3 regions of the Fodinicola feengrottensis genome follow, and region 3 is predicted to be linked to each of the others. Evidence: riboswitches for the same ligand, from Rfam matches in the RefSeq annotation. Region 3 holds a riboswitch; each other region holds the start of a gene.

Region 1 (5,540 bases), on a different contig from region 3:
GTGGCCGGCGACCATCAGGTGTGTCGTCGGCAGCAGCAGCCCGGGTTCAGCCTGCCCGGCTCTTTCGCCGACTACGTCGTCGTGACGGACGCGGCCACCAACCTGGTGGCGCTGCCGCTCGCGGTCGACCTGGCGACCGGCGCCAGCCTCGGCTGCCGCTTCGCCACCGCGTACCGAGCCGTCGTCGCCCAGGGACGTGCCGCCGCCGGTGAGTGGGCGGTGGTCTACGGCTGCGGAGGCGTGGGCCTGTCGGCCGTCATGATCGCGGTCGCCCGCGGCCTGCGGGTGGTCGCCGTCGACGTGTCGGTCCAGGCTCTGGAGCTGGCCCGGTCCTTCGGCGCTTCGGTCACCGTTCTTGCTGGTGACGCGCCTGATGCGGTGATCGAGGCGACCGGCGGCGGTGCCCACCTGTCTCTCGACGCGCTCGGCAGTCCCGGCACCTGCGCCGCCGCCGTCGCGAGCCTGCGCCGCCGCGGCCGGCACGTTCAGGTCGGGTTGCTCCCCGGCGGGGCCCCCGACCTGCCGATGGGCCGGGTCCTCGCGTACGAACTGTCCGTGGTCGGCAGCCACGGCATGGCCGCGCAGGCCTACCCGGGCATGCTCTCTCTCGTCGCCTCCGGTCAGCTCCGCCCGGACCTGCTCATCACCCGGTCTATCTCTCTCGACGAGGCTCCGGCGGCTTTGGTCGCCCTCAGCACCGCCAGCCCCACCGGCATCACCATGATCGCGCCTTCGCTGAGCACTACCTAAAAATGGCGCCCCCGAACTCGAGTCAAGTCTGTGGGGGTGACAGTTTTGGACACCAAGGAGCGCTAGGACAGCACGGACGTCACCAGAGCGCGGGCTTCGGACTGGAGGGCGGCCAGGTGGTCGTCGCCGCGGAAACTTTCCGCGTAGATCTTGTAAACGTCCTCGGTGCCCGACGGGCGGGCGGCGAACCAGCCGGATGCGGTGACCACTTTCAGTCCGCCGATCGGCTCGTCATTTCCGGGCGCCCGGGTCAGGGTGGCGGTGATCTTGTCGCCGGCGAGTTCGGTCGCGGTCACCTGGTCCGCGGACAGCTGGGCGAGCGCGACCTTCTGGTCCGGGGTGGCTGGCGCGTCGATTCGCGCGTACGACGGCGCGCCGAACTTTTCGGTGAGCTGGCGGTAGTGCTCGCCCGGATCGGACTGCGTGGTGGCGAGGATCTCGGCGGCCAGCAGATCCAGCAGGATGCCGTCCTTGTCGGTCGTCCACACTGATCCGTCCATCCGCAGGAAAGACGCGCCGGCACTTTCCTCGCCGCCGAATCCCACCGAGGCATCGGAAAGTCCGGGTACGAACCACTTGAACCCGACCGGCACCTCGATCAGGTCCCGACCGAGTTCGGCGGCGACCCGGTCGATCATGCTGGAGGAAACCAGCGTTTTGCCGACAGCGGCCGAAGAAGGCCAGCCGGACCGGTTCCGGAACAGATAGTCGATAGCGACGGCCAGGTAGTGGTTCGGATTCAGCAGGCCGGCGGCCGGTGTGACGATGCCGTGCCGGTCGGCGTCGGCGTCGTTTCCGGTGGCCAGGTCGAAATCCGAGCGACGAGAGATCAGCGACGCCATCGCGTACGCGGATGAGCAGTCCATCCTGATCTTGCCGTCCCAGTCCAGCGTCATGAACCGCCAGGTCGGGTCCACCAACGGATTGACGACCGTCAGCTCCAGATGGTGGGTTTCCGCGATAGCCGCCCAATAATCGACCGAGGCGCCGCCCAGCGGGTCGGCGCCAATGCGTACGCCGGCACGGCGAATCGCGTCGATGTTGACGACGGACGGCAGGTCGTCCACATAGGACCCCATGAAGTCGTACGAGTGCGTGGTCGAGGCCGTACGCGCGCGAGCCGTCGTAACCCGCCTTACACCTTCCAGTCCCGCGGCCAAATATTCGTTGGCGCGCTTGCCGATCCAGTCGGTGATCGCGCTGCCGGCCGGGCCACCGTTCGGCGGGTTGTACTTGAAGCCGCCGTCGGTGGGCGGATTGTGGGAAGGCGTCACCACCACACCGTCGGCGATCCCGGAGGATTCCCGGTTATGCCGCAGAATGGCGTGCGAAACGGCTGGTGTCGGGGTGTAGCGGCCGGCCGCGTCGATCGCGACCGTCACCTTGTTCGCGGCGAAGACCTCCAGCGCGGTCCAAAAAGCCGGCTCGGACAGCGCATGGGTGTCCTTGCCCAGAAAAAGCGGCCCGGAAATGCCCTTCCCGGTGCGGTAGTCCACGATTGCCTGGCTGGTGGCCGCGATGTGGTCCTCGTTGAAGGCGGTGTTCAGCGACGCGCCGCGATGTCCGGACGTACCAAAGGAAACTCGCTGGCTCGGCACCGCAGGGTCGGGGTGCTCGGTGTAATACGCGGTGACGACGGCGGCGACGTCGATGAGGTCTGCTGGCCGGGCCGGCTGGCCGGCGCGCGGGTCTGTCGGCATGGGATCTCCTTGAGGTCAGCGGAAAAGTCACACCCGGGCCGGGTCGTGCGACGGCTGTTACTGGGCGGACGGGCCCTGGTTGCGGGCTTTCATGCTGTACGGCCGGCCCAGTGACGGGCCGAAGGCGGCCGTCTCGGTCGGGTCGACGGACCGGGTGGCCTCGTTCAGCTGCCGGTCGGCCACCGCGAAGGCCACCGCGCAGCGGCTGATCATCGGACCGCCGACGGTGGTGATGATGTGGATGTCCGGGTCGGCGCCGTAGCTGAGCACCGTCGACACCACAACCTCGGGCGGCACATGCAGGCGGGCAGCGGCCTCCGCGGTGGTAAGCCAGTCCGTTCCCTGCGGCATGCGCCCATCGTACGCGTCACATCAGAACGTGATTGCCCCCAGCGCGGGTGATCGGTTACCGTCTTGGACAGGTCATGAGTGCCAGCGCGTAGCCCCGGCTTGCTGGCCGGCAACCCTCCAACCGCGGTGGGGTGCCCCGGGTGAGGACCGGGCTGTCGGCGATATCGGCGACGGCAAGCGCGGGCCCCGCAGCGGGTCCATGACCCGAGGGGCCTGCCATGACCGCCGTTATCTCCCGCCAGATCGATGCCCTGTTGCCCGTCGTGGGCGGCGATCTGGCCGCGCCGCTGGTGACCGGCGAGTGTCGCCCGTACGCGAACCTCGACTACGCGGCGAGCGCCCCGGCGCTGGCCGGAGTCGCCAGTCACGTCAACGAACTTCTGCCGTTCTACGCGAGCGTGCACCGCGGCGCCGGTTACGCGTCCCAGGTGAGTACGGGTGTGTACGAGTCGGCTCGCGCGATCGTCGCGAACGCGTTCGGCGCCCGCGATGACGATGTCGTCGTCTTCACCCGCAACACCACCGACGCCTTCAACCTGCTCGCCGGCTGTGTGCCCGCGGACCGCGGCGATGTGCTGGTCCTGGACCTCGAACACCACGCCAACCTGCTGCCTTGGCGGGACCGCGACTACCGCTGCCTGCCGGTCTCCTCGACGCTCGAACAGACGCTGAAAGATCTCGACTCGGCGCTCGCCGCGGCGCCCGCCGCGCTGGTCACCGTCACCGGCGCGTCCAACGTGACCGGCGAGTTGCTGCCGCTCGAGGAGATCGCCACCATCGCGCATCGGTACGGCGCCCGGCTGGCCGTCGACGCGGCCCAGCTCGCCCCGCACCGGCCGATCGACCTGGCCGCCGCCGGCATCGACTACCTGGCGTTTTCCGGCCACAAGCTCTATGCGCCGTTCGGTGCGGGCGTGCTGGTCGGGCGCCGCGACTGGCTCGACACCGGTCGGCCGTACCTGGCCGGTGGCGGTGCCGTCCGCCAGGTCACCCTGACCGACACCGCGTGGGCGCCAGCGCCGGCCCGGCACGAGGGCGGCACGCCCAACGTGCTCGGCGCGGCCGCGCTCGCGAGGGCGTGCCAGCTGCTCGCCGCGCTGCCGGCTGGCGCGCAGGAAGCCCACGAAGCCGCCCTTCAGGAGCGGCTGCTGGACGGTCTGGCCGGGCTCGACGGCGTACGAGTGCACCGGATCTTCCCGGACAGCCCCGGCGCGATCGGAGTGGTCACTTTCAGCCTGCCCGGATACGACCCGGGGCTGGTCGCCGCGTACCTGTCGGCCGAGCACGGCATTGGCGTACGCGATGGGAAATTCTGCGCGCACCCGCTGCTGTCCCGGCTTGGGCTGGCAGCCGGCGCCATCCGCGCGAGCCTCGGCGTCGGGTCCTGCTCGGACGACGTGGACCGGCTGGTCAGGGCGCTCTCGGAGTTCCTGGAATCCGGCGCGAAGTGGACGTACGCGCAGGTCGACGGCCGTTGGACGCCGTCCCCGGACCCGCGGCCGCGACCGGACTGGGCGCTGGGTTCCACCGCCGGCACCTCGCCCTGCGCCAACTGATCCGGGAGGGGTCTCGCCGCCGCCGCTGTAGACTGCGTTTTCGCAGGTCAGGCGGATGGAGGAGCGGTCGTGGGGTTCGCTGCGTCTGGTGGCCTGTCCAGTGAGGTCAACCTGCTGTCCCAGGGCACCGGGAGCCTGGCTCGGGGCGTGCCGCCGGTGCAGCCGGGAACGCTGTTCGTGCTGGGCGTGCACGGTGGCATGAGCGTTTCGCCGAATTCACGGTTCACCCTGGTTTTTGGCCGCAACGAGCCGGAAGTGCATGTCTGTGTCGGCGTCGACGACCCGCGGGTGAGTCGCCGGCAGGGACATCAGCTACGACGGATCCCGCTGGGTGCTGGAAAACCTGGGCCGGGCGCCGATCCGACTGCCGGGCGCGCGGCTGCTGCTCAAGGGCCACCGGGAAGTGCTGCCGATCGCGTACACACCGCTGTTTGTTGTTTGCCAGGAACGTGAACACCTGCTGGAGGTGCGAGTCGCGGACCGGCAGCTGCCGGCGTCCACGAGCGTGCCGGAGATGAGTACGCGGCACGTGCCGGCCTGGCCGCTGAGCGATCGAGAGCGGCTGGTGCTGGTGTCGTTGGGCCAGCGCTACCTGCGGCATGAGGTGCATCCGCGGCCGCTCGCGTGGGCCGAGGTGGCGAGCGAGCTGAACGTGTTGGGCGCGCAGGAGAACTGGGGGCCCAAAGGCGTCGCCCATGTGGTGATGAACGTGCGGGAGCGGCTGCGGAAGAAAGGCGTGCCCGGGCTGGTACGGGACGAGGTCGGCGAACCGGTCGGTAACGCGCTGAACCACAATCTGCTGATCGAGTTGCTGCTGTCCGCGACGCTCGTACCGACGGGCCTCCGGCTGCTGGACTGACCACCTTCGAGTCGTTGATTTGGACATTTCGGGCGTACGTTGCGCTCCATGGCGAGCACTCTGCGCGCCGCCTCAGCCGCGTCCCCGAAGCTGAGCGTTGAGCCGCGCGGCCTGACGGGTCAGGTGGTCCCGCTCGGGCAGGCTGGATGCCAGCGGGGCCGCCTCGGCGTAGAGCCGCGCCGCGGTCACCGGATCGCCGTCACGTTCGTGCAGGTACGCGAGTACGGCGGTGTGACGAGGCAACGTGCGGTCAAGCCCGTCAAGAGCGGCCAAGCCGGCTCGCGGACCGTCGGCCTCGCCCACCGCGACGGCCCGATTGAGGCG
Region 2 (5,540 bases), on a different contig from region 3:
GGCCGAGAAGAAGCCGCTGGAGCTCGGTCAGGATGGGGACCTTGGGCGGCGCCGTCTCGGTTGGTGTTTTAGCAGGCGGTTTGTTAGGCCTGTCAGACGGCGGGACCGATGCCGGCGGCGTAGAAGGTTTGGTCGGCGTTGACGGCGTACCCGGGGGTTTGCTCACTGGCGGTTTGGTGACCGGAGATTTACGCACTGGCGGTTTGCTCACGGGCGGCCCGGTTTGACTGCCCTGCGACGGGCCTCCGCCACCGGAAGGGATTGTCGGAATGGTTCCGGATTGGCCCGGCGGCACCGCGCCGACCACTCTGGTGGCGCCGAAGAACTCGGCCCACCAGACTGGCGCGATCCGGACCACGTCACCGGATTGCGGCGCGTGGATCATCTTGCCGTTGCCGAGATAGATCGCGACGTGGTGGATACTGTCCCAGTTATTCCGGTCTGTGGCGAAGAAAAGCAGGTCACCGGGCAAAAGCGCGTCGACCTGCACCGGCCGGGTGATACGCCATTGCGGCCGGGCTGTACGCGGCAGCGAAATCCCCGCGTACCGGTATGACTCCTGCACCAGGCTCGAACAGTCATAGGAATCCGTGCCCGACGCGCCAAAGACGTACGGCTTGCCTTGCTGGGCTAGCGCGAATGCGACTGCCTGCAGGGCGGCCGGTGCGGCCGCGCCGCCCGGACCGAGGGCGGACAAATACTGATCGCCCAGCTGGAGGTTGAAAGTATCCATAGAAACCGTCGCGGCGGCGAGCTGGGATGCGTATGCCGTCTGCAGCGTCTTCAGGGCGGCGCTCTGGCTGTTGAAGTGCTTTTGCAGCGCAGCCTGCTGGGCCTGAACCGCCGCAGCGTCCGCGTACGCCTCGGCATACCCCTGGCCAGTTTGCACGACCGCCTGCGCGGCCGCGTTGAAGTCGGCATCGAAGGTCAGCTGGCGCCGCGCAGTCGAGACGTCGACCGGCCCGTCGCCCAGCATGCTCAGGTACGGCATCTGCTGGTTCGCTGACGTGCCACTTATGAATAAGCGGTATGCCTCGGACGCGGACGACCACCGCTGATAGGCGGCGCCCACCGCCTCTTGCTTGCCTGCCAGATCCGCCTTGAGCTGCGTCAGCTGCTCAGATAGCGCCTCAACGGCGGCCTGCTGGGCTTGCACGGTATTCACGACAGCAGGGACCGGCGGCGGCGCAGGTAGTCCTGTCGGCGGCGTGAGAATGCTGCCGTCCGGCAGCACCGGAACCGGCGGGACGGTGGTCCCCGGGTTCGGAACCCCAGGCGTTGGAGCGGCTGGCGCATCCACATATGCCGCAGATATCAGGCTGTTGAGAGGACTGAGCGGAAGTTGCGCAGCCGCGGCCCCCGACGCACTAACCAGGACCGTCGCACAACCCGCGAGCAGAATGACGGGCATGCGCTGCGTAACGCGTGTCGCCCAGCGGCGATCGACCGGTGATGTCTGATTACCTGCCACTGTGACCTCCGACTCCAGATACTCCAGATTGCGCGCGAGGTTGCGGCTAGCCGCGTCGCTGATCGCCGCCCCCTCCACATCGCTCGAGTCGTCGTCATTGTTCTTGCCGCCGTCTCAGCGAACAGAACCCCGGCGCAGCGCGACCAGTCCAGTGCCGACAAGCCCGCGCAGGCGACCAGGGATCTCCGACGATCCGGACCGATTTCAGCGCTGCCGCTGATCAACTAACCCACAAACGCTTGACCGAACACAACCCCCATCAATGTCGAGCGTGCTCCCGGGCCGAGCGCGCTGACTGGGACTACACGGCATCGCCTCGCCATACCTATGTATTCGCGGGCTACGTTCTCGCGGTTCAGAGATGCGTCACATTTCATCGTTTCGGGTGGGCACCGGCAGCAGGGGACAAGTCGCGGCAACGGACCATTGTGTCTGGCTCTGGCGCAAGGTTGTGATCGATTTGGGCGGGCGAGGATAGATACTAAGAAACTACGCGACGCCGGAGCAGGTCGAGGTTGGCTCGATTGCACATTGCCTCTTGATGGATTTCATCCGGCAACCTTCGCCTTCGACTGTTCGGCTGCACTCGGGCGTCCTGGTGTACGGATTTCTGTTTGCTGTGAGGACAAGGCCGCGGAACTGAACGACGATACCGTCGACTGGTTGCCGACGGTTTGTCCGTCTCCAAGCCGATGGCTGCGGGAGGCCGCACGGTTCTCGCCGTTGGCCGCCGCGCGATCCCATTCGGTGCCGTGGTGTCACAGTCAGGTTCCCATCTGAGGACACCGCGGCCACTGGTTCAAAGCGACGGCAAGGCAAACGGGCAGTGTGAACGCGCGGCGATGAGCCCCGATCGGCCGCCACTAGCGCAGGAACAGAGCGGATAGCCTCGCGACGATCCTTCTGATCGTCGACCATCCGTGAACTCGAGAGTCTCGTATCGCTAACCCCGGGGCGTTGCGACATCGGTCCATGCCATGCGCAAACAGCTTGGGGTGCCCTTGAGCCGGGTTGGATCTCCGCCGGGTGGCGGCACCAGCGCCGCCTCCGCGCACGTAGCTCCGTTCGCGCGGTAGAACTGCTGCGCGGCCGTGTTCTGCTTCAGCACCCACAAATACATCCCGTTGCCGGTCGCTCGCTCGGCAACCGCACGCGAAGCGCAGCCCAGCAGGTACGTACCGTGGCCTGTCCGACGCTGGTCGTGTGCGATATGCAAATTATCGACCAGGCTCCCCCATATCGGATCCTCGTCGAGTACGACGTGAACAAAACCAACCAGCCGGTCGCCGCTCTCGGCGACGACAGTCACACTGTTGGCAGGTCCGGCGAACCGCGCCGACCACACCGCGCTCCGGTCGGCCTCAACGTCACCGTCCAAAAACGAGTCGGCGTACGCGCCCCGATAATGCCGGCGCCAACTATCGGCATGCAGCAAAGCGATCCGTTCGGCATCCTCGGCGCAGGCGGGTCGAAACCGTACCGGCGCGAACTCACCGGGCACAGCGGTCTCGCCAAAGAATCGGGACATCAGCACACAACTCCTCTGCTTCGCGGCTTGCCCGACACACACATCTCGGGCCCGGTCCTCACCCGGAGCACCCCGCCCACCCAGGAGGGTTGCCGGCCAGCGAGCCGGGGCTTTGCGCTGGCACTCATGACCTGTACACGACGCTAACACCACCGACCCGCCAGCGGAACTCAGCCGCCGCTATCAGCAGGTCTCGTCCGCTTGACAGCCGAAACATTGGTGTTGCACAGTGAAATTGCGTGCCATCTGACTGTCGTCCAGACCTCAGGCGCATGACCGGATTCAGCACCAAGCGAATGCCGCGGAGACCGAAAGTCGCCAACCCGACAAATGCCAGCGGCTCGCCCTCTGCGCCGGTGAACCATTCAGGTTCCCTGACTGTTTTCGGTGGTGGCAAAGAATTTCCAGGAGAGCCGGTAGGAGCGCTGTCGGGTCCACGTTGTGCTGCTGTTTTTCCAGGACCCGGTGGAAAGCGCCGGGAATAGCTGTGGCGACTGCCATTCCGCCGTTGACCATCCACGCTGGGCTGGCGCCTCCAGTAAGCACCAGCGTTGGCTGCGTCAGCGTGTGGAGGCGCACGGTCGGCAGGGCATTGCCCGGCCCCATCACGGCGGCTTCGTACGCCAGGGTATGCGCGATCGCCTCACTGGCCGGCCAGGACGGGTCGGCCCGCATGGCGGCGACCACCTCGGCGGGGGCCTGCGCTGCACCGGTCAGGAACAGCGCGACCGCGTCCCCCGGCCGGCCAGCGTCGACCAGCTTTCCCAGCTGTAGCGCGAAATCAGCAGGCAAATAGGGCGCGGTCTCGTCCACGTGGTATGGCGGCTCCCACAGCGCCATCCGGGTGATCGGGGCGCCGCGGTGGGCTGCCTCCAGCACCAGTGCGGAGCCGCTGGACCCGCCGAACACCATCGCTGATCCACCGGCCGCCGCGATGACCGCTGCCAGGTCCTCGACCTCGCGGTCCACGGCGTACGGCCGGATATCGCCGCTCTCGCCGCGGCCGCGACGGTCGTAGTTGAGCACCGTGAACCAGGGCGCCAGCGCTGTCGCCACGGCAGCCAGTGTTGGATGCGTTTTGTCGGTGAAGGCACCGTGAACGAGCACGATCGCCGGTCCGTCGCCGGTCCTGTCGTACGCGATCGCGGTGCCGTCCGCCGAACTCACTACCTTCGTCACTGGGGGGCGTCCTTCAGTCGTTTGGGCCGACCAGGCAGAGAGCTTCCCAATGGTGACCGTCCAGATCACTGAAAGCGCGCTGGTAACGGCCGCCTTCGTCGCGGGCTTCGCCAAGCGCGGTCGCCCCCGCCGCCAGCGCCTTGTCGACCAGACTGTCGACCTGTGCGCGGTCCTGCAGCCCCAACGCCAGCATCACCTGGGTGCTCTTGGTCGGATCGACGATGTCGTTTGTGATGAACGAGGCAAAAAGCGGCTTCTTCAGCAGCATCACCTGGGTCCGTTCGCTGATGATCACCGACGCCATGTCATCGGTCGCACCGAAAAAGTCGAAGCCCAGAGCGGTGAAAAAGGCCTTGGACCGGTCCAGGTCCTGGACCGGCAGGTTGACGAACAGCGTCGCGGCCATCGTGGTGCCCTTCATTTTGGTGGTCGTTCGCGCCCACTGGTGCGAACAACGACAGTCTGTGCGGCGCCAACCCGGTCGGTCTTGGGTTCTGGCGCCAGCCGCTTGACTATCCGTGCACACCAGCCGCGGCCGCTGGCAGCAGGCAGCTGCGGCGGTACTCGACGGGCGGCAATCCGTACGTACGATGGAAAAGGCGGCTGAAATGGGCCGAGTCGGGAAGTCCCCACCGGGCACCGATGGCGCTGACGGATATCGCGTGCAGCACCGGATCGGCCAGGTCCTGGCGGCATTTCTCCAGCCGCCGATGCCTGATCCAGGCTGCCACCGTCGTGTCTCCGGTCTCGAAAAGCCGGTGCAGATAACGTAAAGAGATGTGGTGGGTGGCCGCGACCAGGCCTGGCGTGAGGGCGGTATCGGCCAAGTTCGCGTCGATGAAGGCGTGGACGCGTACGAGCATCGTCCGCTGCTGCACCTGTGCCGACACCGCCTCGACGCGGTCGATCCGCTCCGCGACCGCGGTGGTGATCAGGTCCATCACCACCGTCGACAGTCGAGCCACGCTGGCGGGTTGATACGTCTCGATGTCGGCCGCAACCCTGCGCAGCAGCGGCGCCGCCAGCGCGCCGGTGCCCTCCGCTGTGATCGGGACCGCAGTGAGCAGGCCGATCGAGCCCGCCGGCAGCGCCAGCATCTCCCGCGGGAAGCTGAAGACAGCGAGCTGGACGCTCGAGTCGTACGCAAGCTCGTACGGGCGGGCAAAGTCGTAGATCGCGAACTCACCGCTGCGCAGCTGCGAGGCCCGGTCGTCCTGCAGCAACCGCGGACTCCCTGAAATCGCGAGCACCACCCGATAAAGCTCCCGGCTGTCACGGCCAATCTGCCCGGCCGTACGCCGCACCCCGTGCGGTGTACTGGTCTGCACCCGGCCCACCCGCAGCGGACCGAGACTGTCCGCG
Region 3 (5,540 bases):
GCCGAACACCCGGCTGCTGGTGACCGTCATCGTCGGCGTTCTCGGCGTCCTGCTGGTATCGCTGCCGGCGGTGGCCCGCGGCCCGGCCGGGATCGCCGTGCTGCTGGTGATCTGGGGCGCGGTCGGGTGGTCACAGACCACCCCGCAGCAGCACCGGATCCTGGCGCTGCGTACGGACGACGGCCCGGTCGCCATGTCGCTGAACTCGTCCGCGCTCTACCTCGGCAACTCGCTCGGCACCGCCGCCGGCGGCCTGCTGCTGGCCGGCGCCGGCCCGGCCGCCGTCGTCCTCACCTTCGGCGCGATCGCGCTGGCCGTCGCCGCCGCCAACCTCTTCACCGCCCGCCCCACGCCGCTCGCCCGTACCCCCGCGCCCGCCGCCACCCCCGCCAACACCCGCTAGCCGCGGTGCCTGCCATGACCACTCAGCTCAACAAACCGGCTTCGGTGGCGGATTTGAGGGTGGGCTTGATGCGGTGGGTGGGATGTACGTCCAACACGTCGGCGGTTTTGAGACCTTCGCCGGTGTTGTAGATGACGGTCTCCTGGGAGGTGTCGATCAGGCCGTCCTTGACCAGTTTCGCGAGGCACGAGACGGTCACTCCGCCGGCGGTCTCGGCGAAGATGCCGGTCGTACGGGCCAGCAGCGAGATGCCCTCGCGGATGTCGTCGTCATCGGCGACCGCGATCGAGCCGCCGGTCCGCCGAACCGCGTCCAGCACGTACGGGCCGTCCGCTGGGTTGCCGATGTTCAGGCTCTTCGCGATGCCGGTCGGGCGGACCGGCTGCACCACGTCGTGGCCGGCGTGGAACGCCTCGGCGACCGGCGAGCAGCCCAGCGACTGTGCCCCGAAGACCTTCCACGGAGTGTTCGGCACCAGGCCGATCTTGGCCAGCTCGGCGAACGCCTTGTCGATCTTGGTCAGCAGCGAGCCGGACGCGATCGGGATGACCACCTGCGCGGGGATCTTCCAGCCGAGTTGCTCGGCGACCTCGTAGCCGAGGGTCTTGGAACCTTCCGCGTAGTACGGCCGGACGTTCTGGTTGACGAACGCGGTGCTTTCGAACTCATCGGTCTCGCCGAGCTCGCTGGTCAGCCGGTTGACGTCGTCGTACGAGCCGTCCACCGCGACCAGCCGCGGCGCGTACACGGCGCTCGCGATGATCTTGCTCGGTTCCAGGTCCGCCGGGATGAACACGGTCGCCGGCCAGCCGATCCGGGCCGCGTGCGCGGCCACCGAGTTGGCCAGGTTGCCGGTGGACGCGCAGGCCACCGAGGTGAAGCCGAGGCCCTTCGCGGCCGTCAGCGCCAGCGACACGACCCGGTCCTTGAAGGCGTGGGTGGGGTTGCCGCTGTCGTCCTTGACCCACAGCGGCGCGGTGAAGCCCAGTTCGGCGCCGAGCCGGTCGGCGCGAACGAGCTTGGTCATGCCCGGGTTCAGCGTCGCGCGGGTTTCCGGGTCCTGACCGACCGGCAGCAGCGGCGCGTACCGCCAGATGTTCTGCGGCCCCGCCTCGATTTGCGCACGGGTCACCGCGTTGAGTTTTTCCTGGTCATAGCCCACTTCCAGCGGGCCGAAACACTCGGCGCAGGCGTGCACGGCGATCAGCGGGAATTGCGCACCGCAGTTCCGACAGCGCAGACAGCTGGCAGGCGATTCAACAGTCAAGACAAGAGCCTCCTCGCTCATCTTCCCCGTCCGAGCGCTCTGCTCTGACGGGCCGGAGTTGGCACCTGTCCCGCGGGTAGATGGTCTTGAGACTCACGCGCGAGGTGGTTGCCGGGGCTTCAACGGGCCGGTTCCCTCTGCCCCTCTGGATGAGGGCACATATTCAGTTATGACTAGGAGCATACGCGGTCGGCTGGCGGTATTCGAAACCGAAATCAGCTCGTACGCATGCGAGCAACGCCACACCGCCGGGTTGTTGACGGGTGTGGCGTTGCTCGTACGAGCGGCTTGCGCTCAGGAAGAGGCGGACGGGCTCGGCGAGGCCGACGCGCCGCTCAGCGACTGGATCGCCTGCTTGATGGCGGCGACCCGAGCCGGCTCCCCGGACGAGCCGGCCACCCCGCTCGCGGAGAACTGGTAGTTGCCGTCGAGGACGTACAGGAGCTGGCCGGCGACCGAGTACGCCTCGTCGCCGACGCCGGTGACCGAGGGATTGCCGTTGGCGTCGTTGTCGAACTGCGCCTTCGTCGCATTGCCGATGTCGACGGACATCACCTGGTTGTTGGCGTCCGACCAGGTGCAGCCGATCGCGTCCTTGCCGGTAGTCGACTTGTCCGGCCCGTGGCTGACGATCTTGTTGCCGGTGAACTGGGACATCTGGTCGTCGGTGATCAACGTACAGACATCGGGCAGGTTGCTCGACACGGTCGGGACCGGTGCGGCGGTGCCGGCCGGACCTGCCGCCTGACTGGCCGGCGGGTTGTCCTTCTTCTGCAACAAACCGCAGCCGCCGGTGCCGGCGAGCACCACGGCCGCGATCGTGGCCGCAACCAGGAGACGATGGCTCTTCATTTCGGCTTTTCCTTCCAGAAAGGAGAACTACTCCGACGCGGAGGCCGAAGCGGAGGCACTCGGCGAGGGGGACGCGCCACCGTCGAGCTTTTCGATGATTTTGAGCGCGATGGCCTTCTGGATAGCGACGTCCGGGTCGCCACCGCCGCCGAAGATGATGCCGATCTCGGTCGTGGGTGCGTGAAACACGGTCAGAATCCCGTGCAACTCGGTCGCTTTGTCACCGACACCGCTGACCGGGGTATAGCCGTCCGCGGAGCTGTCGAAATCGGATTTCGTGGTGGTGCGGAGAGAAGCCGTCACCGTGATGCCGCCATCGGCGCTGAGCCAGTCGCAGGCAGGTGCGGCCGGCGTCGACTTGCCGTCCGGCTTGTGGCTCGCGATGGTTCCTTGGGTGAGCGCTGACATGTCGGCGTCGGTGAACATGTCACACACGGACGGGAATCCGGCCGCCGACGCGGTCGGCGAGCTGTCCGCCGCGGCTGGCGCCGACGGGGACGGCGTCGCGGCGGTCTTGGGCGTCAGACCGCACCCGGTCAGCATTCCCACGCCGAGCGCGAATGCTCCAGCGGCCAGGGCGACACGACGGATGTTCATTGATCTCTCTCCCTCAAGGTAAGACGTGAATGGCTGGCGGTGCGTAGACCGATGTGGACGGTGCCCGCGGTCCGCGGATATCGCGGACACGTGAACTCCTCGGGATGAACAGGGTGGGCGGGAATCGCCGGCGGAAGGCCTGCGGCCATGCTGGCACGCGGGCACCAAGAACCCGGCCGGAACATAACAGGCGAATACCCTGCGAGCCACCCGGAAATCCAGCCCGGGAAGGGCACTATTCCCTCATCGCTGCCTTCTTGGGCAACGATCGGTGCCAACCGGCGGATCCGCTGCGACTCCGGTCACAGCCGGCCGGACACCCAGCACGATCAGCGGGTTACCGTGCGTACGGCCGGGACCGGGCGCTATCGGGGCCGGCCAGACCCGGCACACTGTTGCCATGCATCCCCGCGCCCGGCGCTGGTTCGCCCAGCAGACCACGGCGGCCGGCGACTGGCCGGTCGAGAGGTTGCGCGCCGCGAAAGACCTGACGGTGGTCAGTGTGGTGCTGCCGGCGCTGAACGAGGAACGCACCATTGGCACGATCGTCGAGGGCATTGGGAAGCTCGCCGAGCGGACCAGCCTGGTGGACGAGATCGTGGTGCTCGACTCCGGTTCCACCGATCGTACGGCCGAAGTGGCCCGGCAGGCCGGTGCGAGCGTTTTCCACCGCGACGACGTGCTCGCCGACCACGGCTCGCGGCCCGGTAAGGGCGAGGCGCTCTGGAAAGCCTTGTATGTCACGCATGGCGACGTAATTGTTTACGTCGACGCGGATTTGCTGGATTTCGGCGAGCATTACATCACTGGCCTGCTCGGACCGCTGTTGACCGACCCGGAAACGTTGCTGGTCAAGGCTTTTTACGACCGGCCGCTGCTGGACGTGTCACTGACCGGTGGCGGCCGGGTCACCGAGTTGATGGCCCGGCCGCTGCTGTGCGCTTTCTTTCCGGAGCTGGCCGGGGTGGTCCAGCCGCTGGCCGGCGAGTACGCGGCCCGCCGGTCCCTGCTGGAGTCGCTGCCGTTCGCCCCCGGCTACGGCGTGGAGACCGGGCTTTTGATTGACACGCTGGGAAAACACGGACTCGGCGCGATCGCCCAAGTGGACCTCGGTGAGCGTACGCACGGCCACCAGGACACCGCGGCGCTGGGCCGGATGGCGGCCACCATCCTGTCCACGGTGGCCGCCCGGGTGATGCCGGACCATCCACTGTGGCCGGCGCTCACCCAGTTCCAGCGCGAGGACGGCGAACTACGGGCCGTCGATTCGGTGGTCAGCGCCCAGGAACGGCCACCGATGACCGAAGTTCCGGAATATCGCTACCGGATGAAGTTTCCGGACTAGGTTTTTTCGCTCGCATCAACACGAAAGCCGCCACCGCCGCGAGGAAGGCGACCAGGCCGGCTCCGAGCATCGCGGAATTCAGGCCATTCGCGAAAGCGCCGCGCAGCACCACCTCCAGGCCAGCACGCGAGGAGGCCGGTGCTGCCTGAAGCAGCGTCTGGCCAGCACCGCCGAGCAATCCCTGCGCGGTCGCGTGCGCGTCGCCGACCCGGCCGGCCAGTACGTGTTGCGCCGCGTTCACCGCGACCGCGCCAAAAATCGCGACCCCGAGCGCTAGTCCGAGCTGCCGGGCGGTGTTCAACGCGCCACCGGCCATGCCGGCGCGTTCGGGCCCGACCGCGCCCAACGCGGCTCCGGAAATCGCCGGCGCCATCACCCCGACGCCGATGCCGACGACCACCATTCCGGGAATCAACACCCATCCGGAGGACGATCCCGACAACACCACCTGTGCCCAGTCCCCGACCGCGATAACCAGCAATGCGCCGGCAATGACGTATCGCGGGGAGGTGGTGTGCAGCCGGCGCCCGACCAGTAGGGAGGCCACGAAAGACGCGGCGCTGAGCGGAGCCTGGATCAGCCCGGTCCGCAAGGCCGAATATCCCAGCAGCGACTGCATCCAGATCGACGCGTACGCGAGCACGCTGAACGACGCCACCTGGAAAGCGAACCCGGCCAGCATCACCCCGACGAACGCGGGCCGGCCAAACAGCCGCAGATCCAGCATCGGGTGTTGGATTTTCCGTTCCACCACCACGAAAGCAACCAGGCCGACCACCGCCAGCGCGAAGACTCCGAGGGTACGAGCCGAAAGCCAGCCGTTCGCGTCGCCGGTGATGATGCCGTACGTGGTCGCCGAAGCCGCCACGGTGAGCGTCACCATGCCGGCGAAGTCGATCCGGCGATCGCGCGGGCCACGGCTTTCCCGTACGACGAACCAGGTCAGCGCCGCCGCGACCACCGAGATCGGCAGGTTGACCAGGAAGATCCAGCGCCAGCCCAGCGACTCGGTGAGCACACCGCCCACGATCGGGCCGGCCGCCGCGGCCGCGCCGGAGACCGCGCCCCAGACGCCC

The links. Region 3 has a riboswitch for S-adenosylmethionine ahead of thrC (threonine synthase). Riboswitches for the same ligand answer to the same signal wherever they lie in the genome.
Region 1: it holds a riboswitch for S-adenosylmethionine, as region 3 does, so the genes downstream of both, ABD301_RS28965 (aminotransferase class V-fold PLP-dependent enzyme) here and thrC (threonine synthase) in region 3, are expected to answer to the same signal.
Region 2: it holds a riboswitch for S-adenosylmethionine, as region 3 does, so the genes downstream of both, ABD301_RS10865 (GNAT family N-acetyltransferase) here and thrC (threonine synthase) in region 3, are expected to answer to the same signal.

The regions. Positions count from the first base shown of each region.
Region 1 is NZ_BAAANY010000023.1:173,381-178,920, reverse strand. It holds gene ABD301_RS28980 (zinc-dependent alcohol dehydrogenase family protein) at 1-750, shown strand, start outside; gene pgm (phosphoglucomutase (alpha-D-glucose-1,6-bisphosphate-dependent)) at 813-2,450, opposite strand; gene ABD301_RS28970 (hypothetical protein) at 2,508-2,801, opposite strand; SAM riboswitch class IV at 2,872-2,987, shown strand; gene ABD301_RS28965 (aminotransferase class V-fold PLP-dependent enzyme) at 3,020-4,357, shown strand; gene ABD301_RS28960 (hypothetical protein) at 4,689-5,216, shown strand; gene ABD301_RS28955 (RNA polymerase sigma factor) at 5,289-5,540, opposite strand, start outside.
Region 2 is NZ_BAAANY010000008.1:247,254-252,793, reverse strand. It holds gene ABD301_RS10870 (C40 family peptidase) at 1-1,165, opposite strand, end outside; gene ABD301_RS10865 (GNAT family N-acetyltransferase) at 2,415-2,999, opposite strand; SAM riboswitch class IV at 3,018-3,131, opposite strand; gene ABD301_RS10860 (alpha/beta fold hydrolase) at 3,282-4,178, opposite strand; gene ABD301_RS10855 (VOC family protein) at 4,192-4,599, opposite strand; gene ABD301_RS10850 (AraC-like ligand-binding domain-containing protein) at 4,691-5,540, opposite strand, start outside.
Region 3 is NZ_BAAANY010000025.1:11,812-17,351, reverse strand. It holds gene ABD301_RS29660 (MFS transporter) at 1-403, shown strand, start outside; gene thrC (threonine synthase) at 426-1,670, opposite strand; SAM riboswitch class I at 1,685-1,826, opposite strand; gene ABD301_RS29650 (DUF3558 family protein) at 1,965-2,522, opposite strand; gene ABD301_RS29645 (DUF3558 family protein) at 2,550-3,119, opposite strand; gene ABD301_RS29640 (glucosyl-3-phosphoglycerate synthase) at 3,520-4,464, shown strand; gene ABD301_RS29635 (MFS transporter) at 4,394-5,540, opposite strand, start outside.